DNA from 3 places in the Arthrobacter sp. ASL1 genome. Region 1 is predicted to be linked to each of the others. Evidence: riboswitches for the same ligand, from Rfam matches in the RefSeq annotation. Region 1 holds a riboswitch; each other region holds the start of a gene.
What was found. A riboswitch is a leader RNA that binds a small molecule or an ion and turns the genes downstream of it on or off. The one in region 1 is predicted to bind S-adenosylmethionine.

Region 1 (4,485 bases):
ACCAGCTCGTTGGCCTGCAGATCCAGATCTGGTGCCGCGACAAGGGTGACCTGGGTGGGTTGCGACGCGGTGAGCAGCTCGCGCTGGGAGCGGACCGACACATACTCCCCGGCCGCCATCGACAGGGCGCCGGCCAACAGCCCGGCGATTCCGGAAAAGAGGACCAGCGCGCTGGAGACGCCGGTTGCCCCGATGCCCATGACCAGGGCCAGGTTGGAGACCAGACCGTCATTGGCCCCGAAGACAGCGGCCCGGAAGTTCCCGGAGAGTCGATTGCGGCCCCGGATCGCCAGGCCGCGGACGACTTCCTCGTGGACGAGTTCGTCGGCGGCCATCCGGGCGGTGGCGTCGTCGTCGTCTTCGTAGGGCGAGGCGCCCTCGGCCCGTTGCGCCAGGGCCAGGACGAAGACGGAGCCGAAGTTCCTGGCCATGAAGCGCAGCATGGTACGGCGGACAGAGGGCTGCACGGTCTTGTCGGCGTGCCCGCCGAGGAGGTTGGCCCAGTGCTCCTCATGGCGTTTCTCGGCGGAGGCCAGCCCGAGCAGGATTTCTCGCTCCTCGCCTTGGCGGCGGGACGCCAGGGCCCCGTAGATCGCGCCCTCGGCGCGTTCGTCGGCCAGGTACTTGCGCCATCGGCGGATGTCGCCGGCGGTGGGGTCCGGCCGGGCATCGGCGTTCCCGGCGGGGGCGTCGGGCGTGGGGGCATCCGGTGTCATCGGGCGTCCTTCAATCGGTTCGTTGGTCCCGCCCAGGGGCGGGGGCGCCGGTCGAAGGCTTGCGGGGATGCGCAGGACCTCGGACCGCCACCAGCGGGCCGAAGGTCTCGTTCGCCCGGCATGGACACCGGGTGGATTGCCGGACCGCCGTCACGGCGATCAGTATGTCGACAGATCCTCTGTCGTCCGCCCGGGCCTGGGGCCTCGGCGGACGGGGTATGGAACTACTCCCCTTCAGCCAACCATCATAGCGGAGTCGGCGTCGCGATGTTCGCGGACGGGGAGGCGCTCGAGGAAGAAGACCTGCGCTTCGCCGTCGGAACGGCCGGCGCGGGGCACGCGCACTGTCAGTGCGCAGGAGTCGGCCTCCCAATGTGGGCGGCCCGCCGTATTGCCCAGGGCGTGGTCGAGATCCCGGGGATGTGGGGCGATGAACCGCTCCCAGTTGCCGTCGACGTTGAGGCAGACGGTGCCGAGCATTGAATCGAATATGGGAAGAACGGAGACGCTGTGCGTCACGGATTTCCTTTCGTGCGTTCTTACCCGACACGTTGTCGCGCGGGCCGCTTCCTCATCCGAACCACCCGCGAACCTGGGGTTGGTGCGCGGGTAGTCGGAGCTGTTGCCCGCGTCTCATGAAGCTTTCGGCCAGCCTAACGCGGATGGACGCGCCACCCAAGCTATGGTAGGCGCCACTTGCCGTGCATCCCAGTGCTGGCACGGCAAAACCCGCTTGGCGTCACAGGCGGGTTTTGCCGTCATTTCCCCGCCGAGGGGCACGACGACGGTGCCGGCGCGGCTAGTGCTGCTCGGCCGGGACCCCCTCGACGTCGACGCGGCCGGAGATCCGGTCCGCCCAGTGCCGGCTGACCTCGGGCCGGGTGGCCGGGGTGAGCAGGCTGACCACGAGGTAGACCACCAGCGAGGAGGCCAGGCCGTAGTAGATCGGCTCGTTGGCGTACACGCCGCCGAACTTCACCTCCGAACCGATTTCCAGCACGATCATGGTGGTCAGGGTGACAATGGTTCCCGCAGCCATCGACAGGGCGGCGCCGGTGCCGTTGCCGCGCTTCCACAGCAGCCCGCCGAGGATGGCCACCAGCAGGCCGCCGACCAGGATGTCGTAGGCGATGGTCAGGGCGGCGACGACGTCGTTGACGATGATGGCCAGGACGATGGCCACCACGCCGAGGCCCAGTACCCAGTAGCGGTTCGCGGCGACGTCGTGTTCGGGGTTGCGCCCGGTGTTGACCTCGATCTTCTTGCCAAACCAGCCGGCGACGAACGGGGTGACGTCGTTGCGGGCCACCGTGGCGGCGGCGATGAGGGCGCCCGAGGCGGTGGACATCATCGCGGCGACGGCAGCGGCCAGCACGATGCCGCCGACCACCACGGGCAGCAGGTTCATCGCCACCTCCGCGTAGACGACGTCCTTGCCCAGGTTCTCGATGTCGATGCCGGGCAGGGCGACGCGCGCCGACATGCCGATCACCGCACCGGCGATGCCGTACAGGACGCAGTAGATGCCGGCGGTGGAACCGCCCCAGCGGGCGACCGTCGGCGTCTTGGCGGTGAACACGCGCTGCCAGATGTCCTGGCCGATGAGCAGGCCGAGGGTGTACACGACGAAGTACGTGATGATCGTCTGTGCGCCGATCCCGCCCCAGCTGAAGAACGCGTCGCGGGCCCGCTCGTCCACCCCGGAGGCGATGCCGTTGAACCCGCCGGCCGCCGACAGGGCGAAGGGGAGCATCAGGGCGAACACGCCGACGGTCTTGATGACGAACTGGACCTGGTCGGCCAGCGTGATGGACCACATGCCGCCGATGGTCGAGTAGACGAGCACGATGACCCCGCCGACGGCGATGGCCAGCCAGCGATCCCAGCCGAAGAGCACGACGAAGATCGTGGCATAGGCGCCGGTCGACGTGGCGCACAGCATCAGCGTGTAGGCCAGCATGACGATGGCCGAGGCGTTGGTGGCGTTCTTCGAGCCGTAGCGCAGGCTGAGCATCTGGGAGACCGTGAAGATTTTCAGGCGTTGCAGGCGCGGGGCGAAGAACAGGCTCAGCAGCAGCACGCCGATGCCGATGGCGATGACCAGCCAGGCGCCGGAGATGCCGAACTTGTAACCCAGGCCCACGCCGCCGACGGTGGAGGCACCGCCAAGCACGACGGCGGCCATGGTCCCCGTGTAGAGGAACGGGCCGAGGCGGCGTCCGGCGACCAGGTAGTCGCTGCTGTTCTTGGTGCGCGACTTGCCCCACCAGCCGAAGGCGAGCATGGCCGCCAGGTAGGCGATGACGATCGCGATGTTGATGGTTTCCATGGTGACCCTATTTCGTGTGGTGATGATGAAGGATGCTTGACAGTAAACACCTGTTGCCCACTAGGCTAAAGTGAGCTGGCTAACAAAGCAATTGCCCTAAGCTGTGTCACGGAACGCAGCACCACACCCCGCCCCTTTGCACGAGAACTCGGAGTATCCCACCCATGAAGGCGTTGCCCGTCGAACCCAGCAACACGCCGCTGGCGATCGGCTCGAAGATCCGGGCCGCACGGCATGCCCAGCGCATGACCATCGAGCAGGTGGCCGAGTCGACCGGGCTGACCAAGGGGTTCCTCTCGCGCGTCGAGCGCGACCTCACCTCGCCGTCGGTGGCCTCGTTGGTGACCCTCTGCCAGGTCCTGTCCGTCTCGATCGGGGACCTCTTCGCCCAGCCGGAGACCCATGTGGTCCGGTTGGAGAGCGCGCCGCGCATCTCCCTGGGCGGCCATGGCATCGTCGAGCGGTTGATGACGAGCCGCTCGGAGAAGCGCCTGCAGGTGATCCGTGCGGTCATCGAACCCCGCGGCGAGGGGGAGTCCGAGTTGTATTCGGTCGATTGCGAGGTCGAGGTGCTGCATGTGGTGTCCGGGACGTTCATCATCGTCTTCGCCAACGAGCGCTTCGAGCTGGAGGCCGGCGACTCGCTGACCTTCCCGGGCCGGGAGCCGCATTCCTGGATCAACCCCACCGATGCCGAGGCCGTCGTGCTCTGGACGCTGGTCCCTGCCGCCTCGCGCTGACGCCTGTTTCCTCGGCCTTAGCGCCTTAGCGCCTTAGCGCCTTAGCGCCTTAGCGCCGCGGGCCGGGGCAGGTCGAGTCCCTCCAGCAGGTCCCCGAGCAGCCGGTCCAGCTCGTAGCCGGCCTGCGTGATCTTGTTCAGCCCGTAGCTGGCCAGCTGGGAGCCGGGCTGGTCGAAGGACAGGACGGCGGCCCCGGACCGGTTGGCATGCAGCTCGATCCGCAGCGGCGCATGCAGTGTCGTGCCGGGTTCGATGCGGAACAACCGGGCGGCCATGGCCAGGCTGCCGATGAGGTAGATGCGGCTGGGTGCATCGTTGCCGGCCAGATGCAGCAGGGCCGAGGGGGCGTGGGTCCAGTAGCGGCAGAGGTCGTAGGCCGCTCCGTGGGCGGCCTCGCGCTGGAGCTCGTCCCAGGTCGCCCCCTGGCTGGCCATCCGCTCGAGTCCGGCGAGGTCGAGCGCCGGGACCGCGGCCTCGAAGCGGCGGCACAGCTGCTCGAAGGACAGGGTCGTCGTCAGGGCGATCCGGCGCACCATCACGTCGGTCGTGGATTCGGTGGCTGGATGCGTCACCTCCCCAGCGTAGGCCAGAACGACGGCGCGCGGCTTCAGCCCACATGTATCCAGGGTCGTCGTTGCACGTTGGGTTCGGCCTCGCGCAGCACCTCCCGCGTCAGGGGCGCGATCTCGCCCTGGCCCAA
Region 2 (4,485 bases), 850 kb from region 1:
CCGGTCCCTAGAAACGTGTCGGGTCCACCGGCGCATGGACCGTCGCGGCGACGGAACGGGCCGACGGGGAGACCGCCGGTCACATGCGTCCGCCGGTTGCAGCCGAGTACTTGCGGATGGCCTCCTCGCGGAGCCGGGTGTACTCGTACTCCTGGGCGGCGGCCCGCTGCCAGTTGACGCGGTAGAACCTGCCGATGTCGCGGAGGATCCGCACGATAGGTTGCTGCCGCAGCAGTCGGCGGGTGACCCGGACGGTGGTGGAGGCTGCTGGTGTGAAAGCGTGGTTTGTCGTCATGGCACCAGCGTCGGCGTCTGACTGATACCGCGCCACGATTCGGCCCAGGCCGAATCGTCGCCACTTGGTCCACCCGGCCCTACGCTGATTCCATGCACATCACGCTCACCTCCGAGGACCTGACCCGGATCCGGTTCGAGTCCTCCCCACTGTGGGAAACGGTGGCCAGCATCCGGGCGCTGCAGCGCCAGCCGGCGATCCACCGGCCATGGATCGAGGCAACACGGAATGCGCTGGCCGCCTCGGAGGAACCGCACAAAACCCGGCACCTCGACATCCTCGCCACCGTGGTGCGCCCCCACGGGTACATGGCCGATGCCCTGACCCCCACGCCCAGCCGGCACGGCTCCTTCGAGGACTCGCTGGCCGACGTCGCCGCCGTGGATCCGGGGATGTGGCAAGACAACCTGGAGTACCTGCGGCGTTTCGACCCGGTGCGGCGCGTCGTGCAGACCGCGGACCTGCTCTTGGACGATCTCGAGGCGGGCATCCCGATGATCATCTCGGCCCTGTCCTGGTACTGGGACCTGGCCATCCGGCCCTGGTGGCCGCGACTGCGCTCCCTGCAGCTCGAGGATATCGACTGGCGGTTGGCCCAGATCTCCCAGCACGGCATCCACGAGGTCTTGAAGTCACTTCACCCCAGCGTGGTCCCGACGGCGACCGGCCTGGACATCATCCGGGATTGCGATGCGGACGAACCTCCTGAACCCGGTTCCGGGCTGATCCTGGTCCCGAATGCGTTCATCTGGCCGGAGACGCTGGTGCTGAACGTCGCCCCGTTCGTCCCCACGTTGACGTATGCCCCGCGCGGCGTCGGCCGGCTCTGGGAAACCGCCACGTCCTGCCCCGACGACCCGCTCGCCAAGCTGCTGGGGCGCACCCGGGCACAGATCCTGGCCCAGCTCGATGTCCCCATGACGACGACGCAGCTCGCCTGTGCGCTGGATCTCGCCCCGGCCACGGTCAGCACCCATCTGAAGGTGATGTCCGAGGGCGGACTGGCCGCCTCGCTGCGGACCGGGCGCGAGGTGTTCTACCGGCGTGCGGACATCGGCGAAAGCCTGCTGGCGGCCCGCTGACCCGACGGCGTCCCGGTCAGATCCTGGACGTCCGGGGCACCCGGGACGTCGCCCGGACCCGGAATCCCCAGCAGGTCGGCGTCGATCTCCACGACCTCCCCATTGAGCACGCGGGGATGGTGCACGCCGAGCAGAGAGCCGGCCACCAGGCGGATCAGGGTGCCGTGGGCGACGACCACGATGTTGGACGCCGAATGCACGGCGACGATCCCGCGCAGCGCCATCAGGGCCCGGGACACCACGCCGGCTTCCGGCTCGGCGGTGGACAGCAGCTCATCCAACTCCGCCCGGCCCATCCCCGCGACGACCCGGCCCTCGCCGTCACCGTAATGACGTTCCTGCAGGTCGGATACCGGGGTGATCGCGTCGAGCCCCAGCGCGCGGCCCACGATGGCCGCAGTTTCCACGGCCTGCCCCAACGGCGAGGAGACCAGCAGGTCCCAGGCGCCGCCGTCGTGCCCCAGGCGTTCCAGGTCCCGAGCCGCACCCTCGGCCTGGGCGCGGCCGGTGTTGTTCAAGGGGATGTCGGTCTGTCCCTGGAGCCGTTGCTCGGCGTTCCAGTCGGTTTCGCCGTGGCGGACCAGTGCAATGCGTGTTCCCATTCTTCCAGCCTACGGGGCGCGGCGACCGCCTTTTCTTCGATCCAGCCTCGGCAGACTGCCACGCTGCGCAACATTCTTTGATGACCGGCGCAGGTTTGCGACCATGGAGGGGACCATCCCGAGCGGCCGAGAGATCTGGCTTGTCGACGCCGCAGCAACCACCGGAAGCCACCGGAGCGGTGCTAACGCCAGAGGCGATGGAGCGCAGCCGCACATCGGTTGCAGGGTTCCCCGGCGGACCGCACCATGGCCGGGATCGGCACCAGCCGGAAACCAACCTCGAAGGAGCCAACGCCTAGATGTCGGATCACCAGTTCGGATTCCGTACGCGCGCACTGCACGCCGGGGGCACCCCCGATGCCGAGCACGGCGCCCGCGCCGTGCCGATCTACCAGTCCACCTCGTTTGTGTTCAAGGACACCGACGACGCCGCGAACCTGTTCGCCCTGCAGAAGTACGGCAACATCTACTCCCGGATCGGCAACCCCACCGTTGCCGCGTTCGAGGAGCGCATCGCCTCGCTGGAAGGCGGGATCGGCGCGGTGGCCACCGCCTCCGGCATGGCCGCCGAGTTCATCACGTTCGCGGCGTTGACGCAGGCCGGGGACCACATCGTGGCCTCGTCCAAGCTCTACGGCGGCACCATCACCCAGCTGGACGTGACGCTGCGCCGCTTCGGCGTGGACACCACGTTCGTGGACAGCAACGAGGCGGCCGACTTCGCCGCGGCGCTCCGCCCGGAGACGAAGGCGCTGTACACGGAGATCGTGGCCAACCCCTCCGGCGACATCGCCGACCTGAAGGGCCTGGCGGCCGTCGCGCACGAGGCTGGCATCCCGCTGATCGTGGACTCCACGCTCACCCCGCCCTACATCTTGCGCCCGATCGAGCACGGCGCCGACATCGTCATCCATTCGGCCACGAAGTTCCTCGGCGGACACGGCACCACGCTCGGCGGCGTTGTCGTCGAATCCGGGCGCTTCAACTGGGGCAACGGGAAGTTCCCGACCATGACCGAGCCCGTCCCCTCCTACGGCAACGTCTCCTGGTGGGGGAACTTCGGCGAGTATGGGTTCCTGACCAAGCTGCGCTCCGAGCAGCTGCGCGACATCGGCCCCTCGCTGCCCGCCCAGTCGGCCTTCCAGCTGCTGCAGGGCGTCGAGACGCTCCCGCAGCGCATGGACGCCCACCTGGCCAACGCGTACCGGGTGGCCGAGTGGCTCGAGGCCGACCCGCGGGTGACCTACGTGAACTTCGCCGGGCTGCCCTCCCACCCCCAGCACGAGCGTGCGAAGGACCTGTTGCCCGGCGGCGTCGGCTCGGTGTTCAGCTTCGGGGTCGCCGGAGGACGCAAGGCCGGCGGACGGTTCATCGAGGCACTGCAGCTGGCCAGCCACCTGGCCAACATCGGCGACGCCCGCACCCTCGTCCTGCACCCGGGATCGACGACCCACCAGCAGCTGTCCGCCGACCAGCTGGCCGCCGCCGGTGTGCCGGAGGACCTGATCCGGCTTTCGATTGGGCTCGAGGACGTCGAGGACATCATCTGGGACCTGGACCAGGCACTGACCGCCTCCCAGCAGGCGCCCGCCACCCCGGCCGAGGATGGAGCCGCCTGCGCGGTCCCGTCAGGTGCCGGCGAGCAGATCGGAGCCGGAAAATGAGCGCGGAAACCACGCAGCGCGGCTGGGTCGGCCCCTCGGCCCCCGAACGGCTGAACATCCTGCGGTCCACGAAGTCGATCGCGATCGTGGGGGCCTCGGACAAGACCGCCCGCGCGTCCTACTTTGTGGCGACCTACCTGAACAGCTCCACGGGCTACGACCTGTACTTCATCAACCCGATCCTCGCGGCGAAGCGTGTCGAGATCCTGGGCCACCCGGTGTACGCCTCATTGGCGGACCTGCCGGTGGCGCCGGATCTGGTCGAGGTCTTCCGCAAGGCCGAGGACACCCCCGGGATCGTCGAGGAGGCCCACCAGGCCGGAGCCCAGACCGTGTGGCTGCAGCTGGGCATCTGGAACGAGGAGGCCGCCGAGCTGGCCGAGTCGTACGGCATGCATGCCATCATGGACCGCTGCGTGAAGATCGAGCATGCGCGCTTCCACGGCGGCCTGCACCTGGCCGGTTTCAACACCGGCGTCGTCTCCTCCAAACGGCAGGTGCTCGCCTAGGTTTCCGGAATCACTGCACGACGGCGGCCCGTCCCCTTCCGGGGTGGCGGGCCGCCGGTCTGCTCGGGGTCACGGTGCTGGGCTACGACGGGCAGCTCGTCGAGATGGACGCGGTGGCGGCGGTCATCGACTGACCGCCCGGCGCCTCACAGGTCTTCGCGCGCCGCCATGAAGGTGTAGTCCCAGGCCCGGACGCCGTCGGCCTCGTCCGACTCCGCGGGGAGTCGGTGCAGCGAACGCGCCCGGTCCAGCACCTCACCGACCTCCGTGAAGACCCGATCCGCCTCGTCCCGGGTCAGCCGCAGCGTCCCCAAGCTGAGGTCCGCCTTCGGT
Region 3 (4,485 bases), 1.1 Mb from region 1:
GAACCGACTCTTGGCAAGTTCCTCGATGTCGTCCGCAACGACGGTGGCACCGTCGACAACGTTGATATCTGGGGCCGCCGTCGGCTGGCCTACGAAATCAAGAAGAAGGCAGAAGCCATCTACGCGGTAGTCACCTTCACCGCTACCCCGGCCACTTCCGCGGAACTTGACCGCCAGCTGTCGCTCAATGAGACGATCCTGCGCACCAAGATCACCCGCCCGGAAGACCAGAAGGTCGTAGCAGAGTAATCTGCCGCGATCATTCGTAGAAACCGACCCTAGGAGGCACCATGGCAGGCGAAACCGTCATCACGGTCATCGGAAATCTCACCGCTGATCCGGAACTGCGTTTCACCCCGTCGGGTTCGGCGGTGGCGAACTTCACCATCGCCTCGACCCCTCGGACCTTCGACCGCCAGACCAACGAGTGGAAGGACGGCGAAACGCTGTTCCTCCGTGCATCGGTGTGGCGTGAGGCTGCCGAAAATGTCGCCGAAACGCTGACCAAGGGCATGCGAGTCGTCGCCCAGGGTCGGCTGAAGTCGCGTTCCTTCGAAACCAAGGAAGGCGAGAAGCGCACCGTCATGGAGCTGGAGGCCGACGAAATCGGCCCCTCGCTGCGTTACGCTTCCGCCAAGGTCACCCGTACCCAGCGCAACAACGCGGGTGGCGGTGGATTCGGCGGCGGCGCCTCCGGGGGAAACTTCGGCGGTGCTGGCAACCAGGGCGGCAACGGTGGATTCGGCGGAGGCAACTCCGGTGGAAACAGCGGCGGCTCCTGGAACGCTCCGGCCGAGGACCCCTGGTCCTCGTCGTCCTCTTCCTCCTCCAATAGCGGGGGATGGGGCAACTCCGGCGGATCAGACGAACCGCCTTTCTAAAGCACCACCATTTATTCACCATCCCGCAGAAGAATTCTGCGGGCTCCACTAGATAAAGGAGCTCCACGATGGCTAAGGCTGAACTCCGTAAGCCCAAACCAAAGTCCAATCCCTTGAAGGCCGCTGACATCACCGTCATCGACTACAAGGACGTCGCATTGCTGCGCAAGTTCATTTCCGATCGCGGAAAGATCCGTGCCCGTCGCGTGACCGGCGTCTCCGTCCAGGAGCAGCGCAAGATCGCCCAGGCCATCAAGAACGCGCGCGAAGTTGCCCTGCTGCCTTACTCCGGCGCTGGCCGCGGCTAAGGAAGGGATAACACCATGGCAAAGCTCATTCTGACCCACGAAGTAACCGGTCTCGGCACCGCCGGCCAAGTTGTCGAGGTGAAGGACGGTTACGCACGTAACTACCTGCTGCCCCGCGGCTTCGCACTGACCTGGTCCAAGGGGGGCGAGAAGCAGGTCGAGTCCATCAAGGCCGCCCGCACCGCCCGCGCCGTCGCATCCCTCGAGGATGCCCAGGCGCTGGCCAACAAGCTGGCCTCCCAGCCGGTCAAGATCACGGTCAAGGCGGGCCAGGGCGGACGCCTGTTCGGCACCGTCAAGACCGTTGACATCGCCAACGCCGTCGAGGCCGCAGGCCTCGGTTCGATCGACAAGCGCACGGTGGAAATCCCCGAGCACATCAAGTCGACGGGCAACTACCAGGCAACGGTCCGTCTGCACGAGGACGTCTCCGCGACCATCGACCTGCAGGTCGTCGCCGCGAAGAAGTAGCCGCCACGCATCACCGGCGGCCGCCCCTTGGGCGGCTACCGGTGATGCGTGCACCCGAGGGGCCCCGCGCTGAAAAAGCGCGGGGCCCCTCGGCGCTTTAACGGGAACTGCGGATCGGCGCTGGCGCGCGAGATGGACGACACCTTGCGAAATGTTGCGTTGACCTTTGACGGGTGCGGACCGGCACGCATAGCGTAGTTGGTGAATCAAGAGCGTCAACATACAAGCCCTGGCTCGTTGGCCGGCAACCCTCTCACGGTAGTGGGGTGCTCCAGGTGATGATTCGGCCCTCCGGGTCCCCGGGGGGCAAGTACCGCACACCCAGCGTGGCCCCGGCCCGGGTGGTGTGCCCTACGCCGGAGGTAGACCAGATGACACTGTCCACCGATCTTCAGCCCGACGCCCTACGCAAGGCCTTTGCCCTGCACCCCTCGGGGATTGCCGCGCTCTGCGCCATCATCGACGGGGAGCCTCAAGGCATTGTCGCCTCGTCGTTCACTGTCGGGGTCTCCATGGACCCGCCCTTGGTGATGTTCGCGGTGCAGAACACGTCGCGTACCTGGCCGGTCGTCCGCCAGGCAGGCAGGATTGGAGTCTCCGTCCTGGGCGAAGCCCACGACGGCGTCTGCCGGCAGATCGCATCGAAATCCGGAGACCGATTCGCCGGATTGCGGCTCGATTCCACCGACGATGGCGCATTGTTCCTCCACGAAGCCGCACTATGGCTCGATTGCAGCGTCGAACAGGAGATCCCCGCGGGCGACCACCACGTGGTCCTGCTACGCGTTCACGGGCATGCCACCCACGACGGCGTGCACGCGCCGCTGGTCTTCCACGGCTCGGCGTTCCGCACTTTGAAGGCCGAGGCGTTCGCCTGAGTTCCCGGGGAGCTACTTCCCGCGCAGCGACTCCACATACCGCTTGGCCTCGGCCAGGCCGATCCCGGTGTCCTGCCTGACCTTCTTCATGGCCGCGATCGGATTGCCGCTGCGTACCAGTTGCAGGACCCGTTCATAGTCGGGGTTCCCCGGGCCGGCAGGCATGCCCGCCAGTTCGGGGTGGCTGACCCCGGTGCTTTGTCCGGTGCGCCCCGGTGAACTGCTCGCGGCCCTGGCGGCCCGGGCGGTGGTAGCGGCCCTGATCTTCTCTGCCTTTTGCGCTTCGAGCTGCTGGTGGCGTGCGGCGTCGGCGTTGAGCCGGGCGATATAGAGGTCGGCCTCGTTCACCTGGTGGCCGGGCCGTGTTGTAAACACCCACGACAGCGCACCGAACACCGCGAGGATCGCCACAACTGCAATAACGAGGACGAGCAGCGTCTCGCCGTTGAAGTCCAACATGTCCACTCCTGGGGTCCCGGCCGCCGCGGTACGGCGGGCTGGTCTCCATCATGCCACCGGTCCGCCCTGTAGGAGCGGGATCAGGGCTGGTGGAGCTCCGTGGTGATGTGGTGGTAGCCCGAAGCCATGAGCTGCCCGAGGATGTCCAGGTCGACATCGGCGAGCTTGTTGACGTAGAGGCAGGCAGCTCCCATCCTGTGCTTGCCGAGCCGGATGAGCAGCTCTGCAGACCCGGGACCGGCGGTCATGCCGTAGAGCGAGAGGGATGCCTTGCGAGGGGAAAATCCGATGGCGGCGGCGTCACCCTCGCGCCCAGTCGGGTAGCGGTAGTGGTAGCTGCCGAAACCGACGATCGTCGGGCCCCACATCACCGGGGGCTGGCCGCTCGTTTCCTGCATCATCTCCAGGAGCACCAGGCCGTCGGCCCGCCGGACGGGATGCTCGAGGGCCTCGATGAAATCGAGTGGTTTCAGGCCCGTTGGCCGGGTTTTCGCCTCTGACATGGCGACAGTATCGCAGCGCGCACAAGAGGCGGCAAGATGGCACCGCGTCCTGCCGCGGGAGCAAGATGTCAAAGTCCTCCACCGACGGCGGCGTGTCTGTGGATAACACTGTTCGGGTTGTGGATAAAAGTGGTGTACACGCTCTTGGGCTGGTTGGCAACCTCCAAGTAGGGGCTGAATGTTGGGGGTAGAAGATTTTTTGCCAATTCTTATACACACATATAAGCCCTAGTCAGCATTATGTTTACTGATTTTCTTGAGAGTAATCCACAGGTTCATCCCCAGTCTGTGCACACAACACGCCGCGTCGCCCACAGGTTCTCCACACCACCTGTGGATAACTCTCTTTGGTTCTGTGGGTATTGGGCATAGGGTGACAGGGTCCCCGGCTCCATCCGGGCCGATCACCCAGTGGGCCACCGCCCCTCACCGCCTCGTCCGTGAGCCGTTTCCACTGCGATACTGGAGGGACTCCGCGATGCAAGCAGCTCATGCAACGCGCTGAAGAGGGAAGGAACCTAACGTGACGCTCACGCACGCCGATTCAAGGTCGTCGAATTCATCGGACATGGCCAGGACGCCGCCCCAGGACCTGGTGGCGGAGCAGAGTGTGCTCGGTGGCATGATGCTCTCCAAGGACGCCATCGCGGACTGCGTCGAGGTCCTTCGGGGCGTCGATTTCTATCGCCCGGCCCATGAGGCGATCTTTGAGGCGATCATCGACCTCTATGGACGGGGAGAGCCCGCGGATGCCGTGACGGTATCGGACCTGCTCACCAAACGTGGCGAGATCTCCCGTGTGGGCGGGCCCGCCTACCTGCACACCCTCATCCAGTCGGTGCCGACGGCCGCGAACGCGGGCTTCTATGCGGAAATCGTCCGTGAACGTGCCGTACTGCGCCGGCTGGTCGAGGCCGGCACCAAGATCGTGCAGATGGGCTACAGCCAAGACGGCGAAGTCGATGCCATCGTCAACGATGCGCAG

Region 2: linked by a shared signal. The riboswitch ahead of AC1MEQ_RS10205 (O-acetylhomoserine aminocarboxypropyltransferase/cysteine synthase family protein) and the one ahead of AC1MEQ_RS06210 (hypothetical protein) in region 1 are both predicted to bind S-adenosylmethionine.
Region 3: linked by a shared signal. The riboswitch ahead of AC1MEQ_RS11480 (flavin reductase family protein) and the one ahead of AC1MEQ_RS06210 (hypothetical protein) in region 1 are both predicted to bind S-adenosylmethionine.

What each region holds. Positions count from the first base shown of each region.
Region 1 is NZ_CM155284.1:1,311,740-1,316,224, reverse strand. Features, by position in the region: gene AC1MEQ_RS06215 (VIT1/CCC1 transporter family protein) at 1-716, opposite strand, end outside; gene AC1MEQ_RS06210 (hypothetical protein) at 951-1,235, opposite strand; SAM riboswitch class IV at 1,247-1,357, opposite strand; gene AC1MEQ_RS06205 (sodium:solute symporter family protein) at 1,516-3,045, opposite strand; gene AC1MEQ_RS06200 (helix-turn-helix domain-containing protein) at 3,210-3,785, shown strand; gene AC1MEQ_RS06195 (DUF302 domain-containing protein) at 3,827-4,357, opposite strand; gene AC1MEQ_RS06190 (APC family permease) at 4,393-4,485, opposite strand, start outside.
Region 2 is NZ_CM155284.1:2,165,223-2,169,707, forward strand. Features, by position in the region: gene AC1MEQ_RS10185 (helix-turn-helix transcriptional regulator) at 1-11, shown strand, start outside; gene AC1MEQ_RS10190 (hypothetical protein) at 80-295, opposite strand; gene AC1MEQ_RS10195 (ArsR/SmtB family transcription factor) at 388-1,377, shown strand; gene AC1MEQ_RS10200 (histidine phosphatase family protein) at 1,332-1,979, opposite strand; SAM riboswitch class I at 2,090-2,183, shown strand; gene AC1MEQ_RS10205 (O-acetylhomoserine aminocarboxypropyltransferase/cysteine synthase family protein) at 2,279-3,643, shown strand; gene AC1MEQ_RS10210 (CoA-binding protein) at 3,640-4,152, shown strand; gene AC1MEQ_RS10215 (ArsR/SmtB family transcription factor) at 4,299-4,485, opposite strand, start outside.
Region 3 is NZ_CM155284.1:2,423,539-2,428,023, forward strand. Features, by position in the region: gene rpsF (30S ribosomal protein S6) at 1-249, shown strand, start outside; gene AC1MEQ_RS11465 (single-stranded DNA-binding protein) at 291-881, shown strand; gene rpsR (30S ribosomal protein S18) at 950-1,189, shown strand; gene rplI (50S ribosomal protein L9) at 1,205-1,660, shown strand; SAM riboswitch class IV at 1,865-1,979, shown strand; gene AC1MEQ_RS11480 (flavin reductase family protein) at 2,032-2,538, shown strand; gene AC1MEQ_RS11485 (hypothetical protein) at 2,551-2,997, opposite strand; gene AC1MEQ_RS11490 (DUF1801 domain-containing protein) at 3,078-3,500, opposite strand; gene dnaB (replicative DNA helicase) at 4,024-4,485, shown strand, end outside.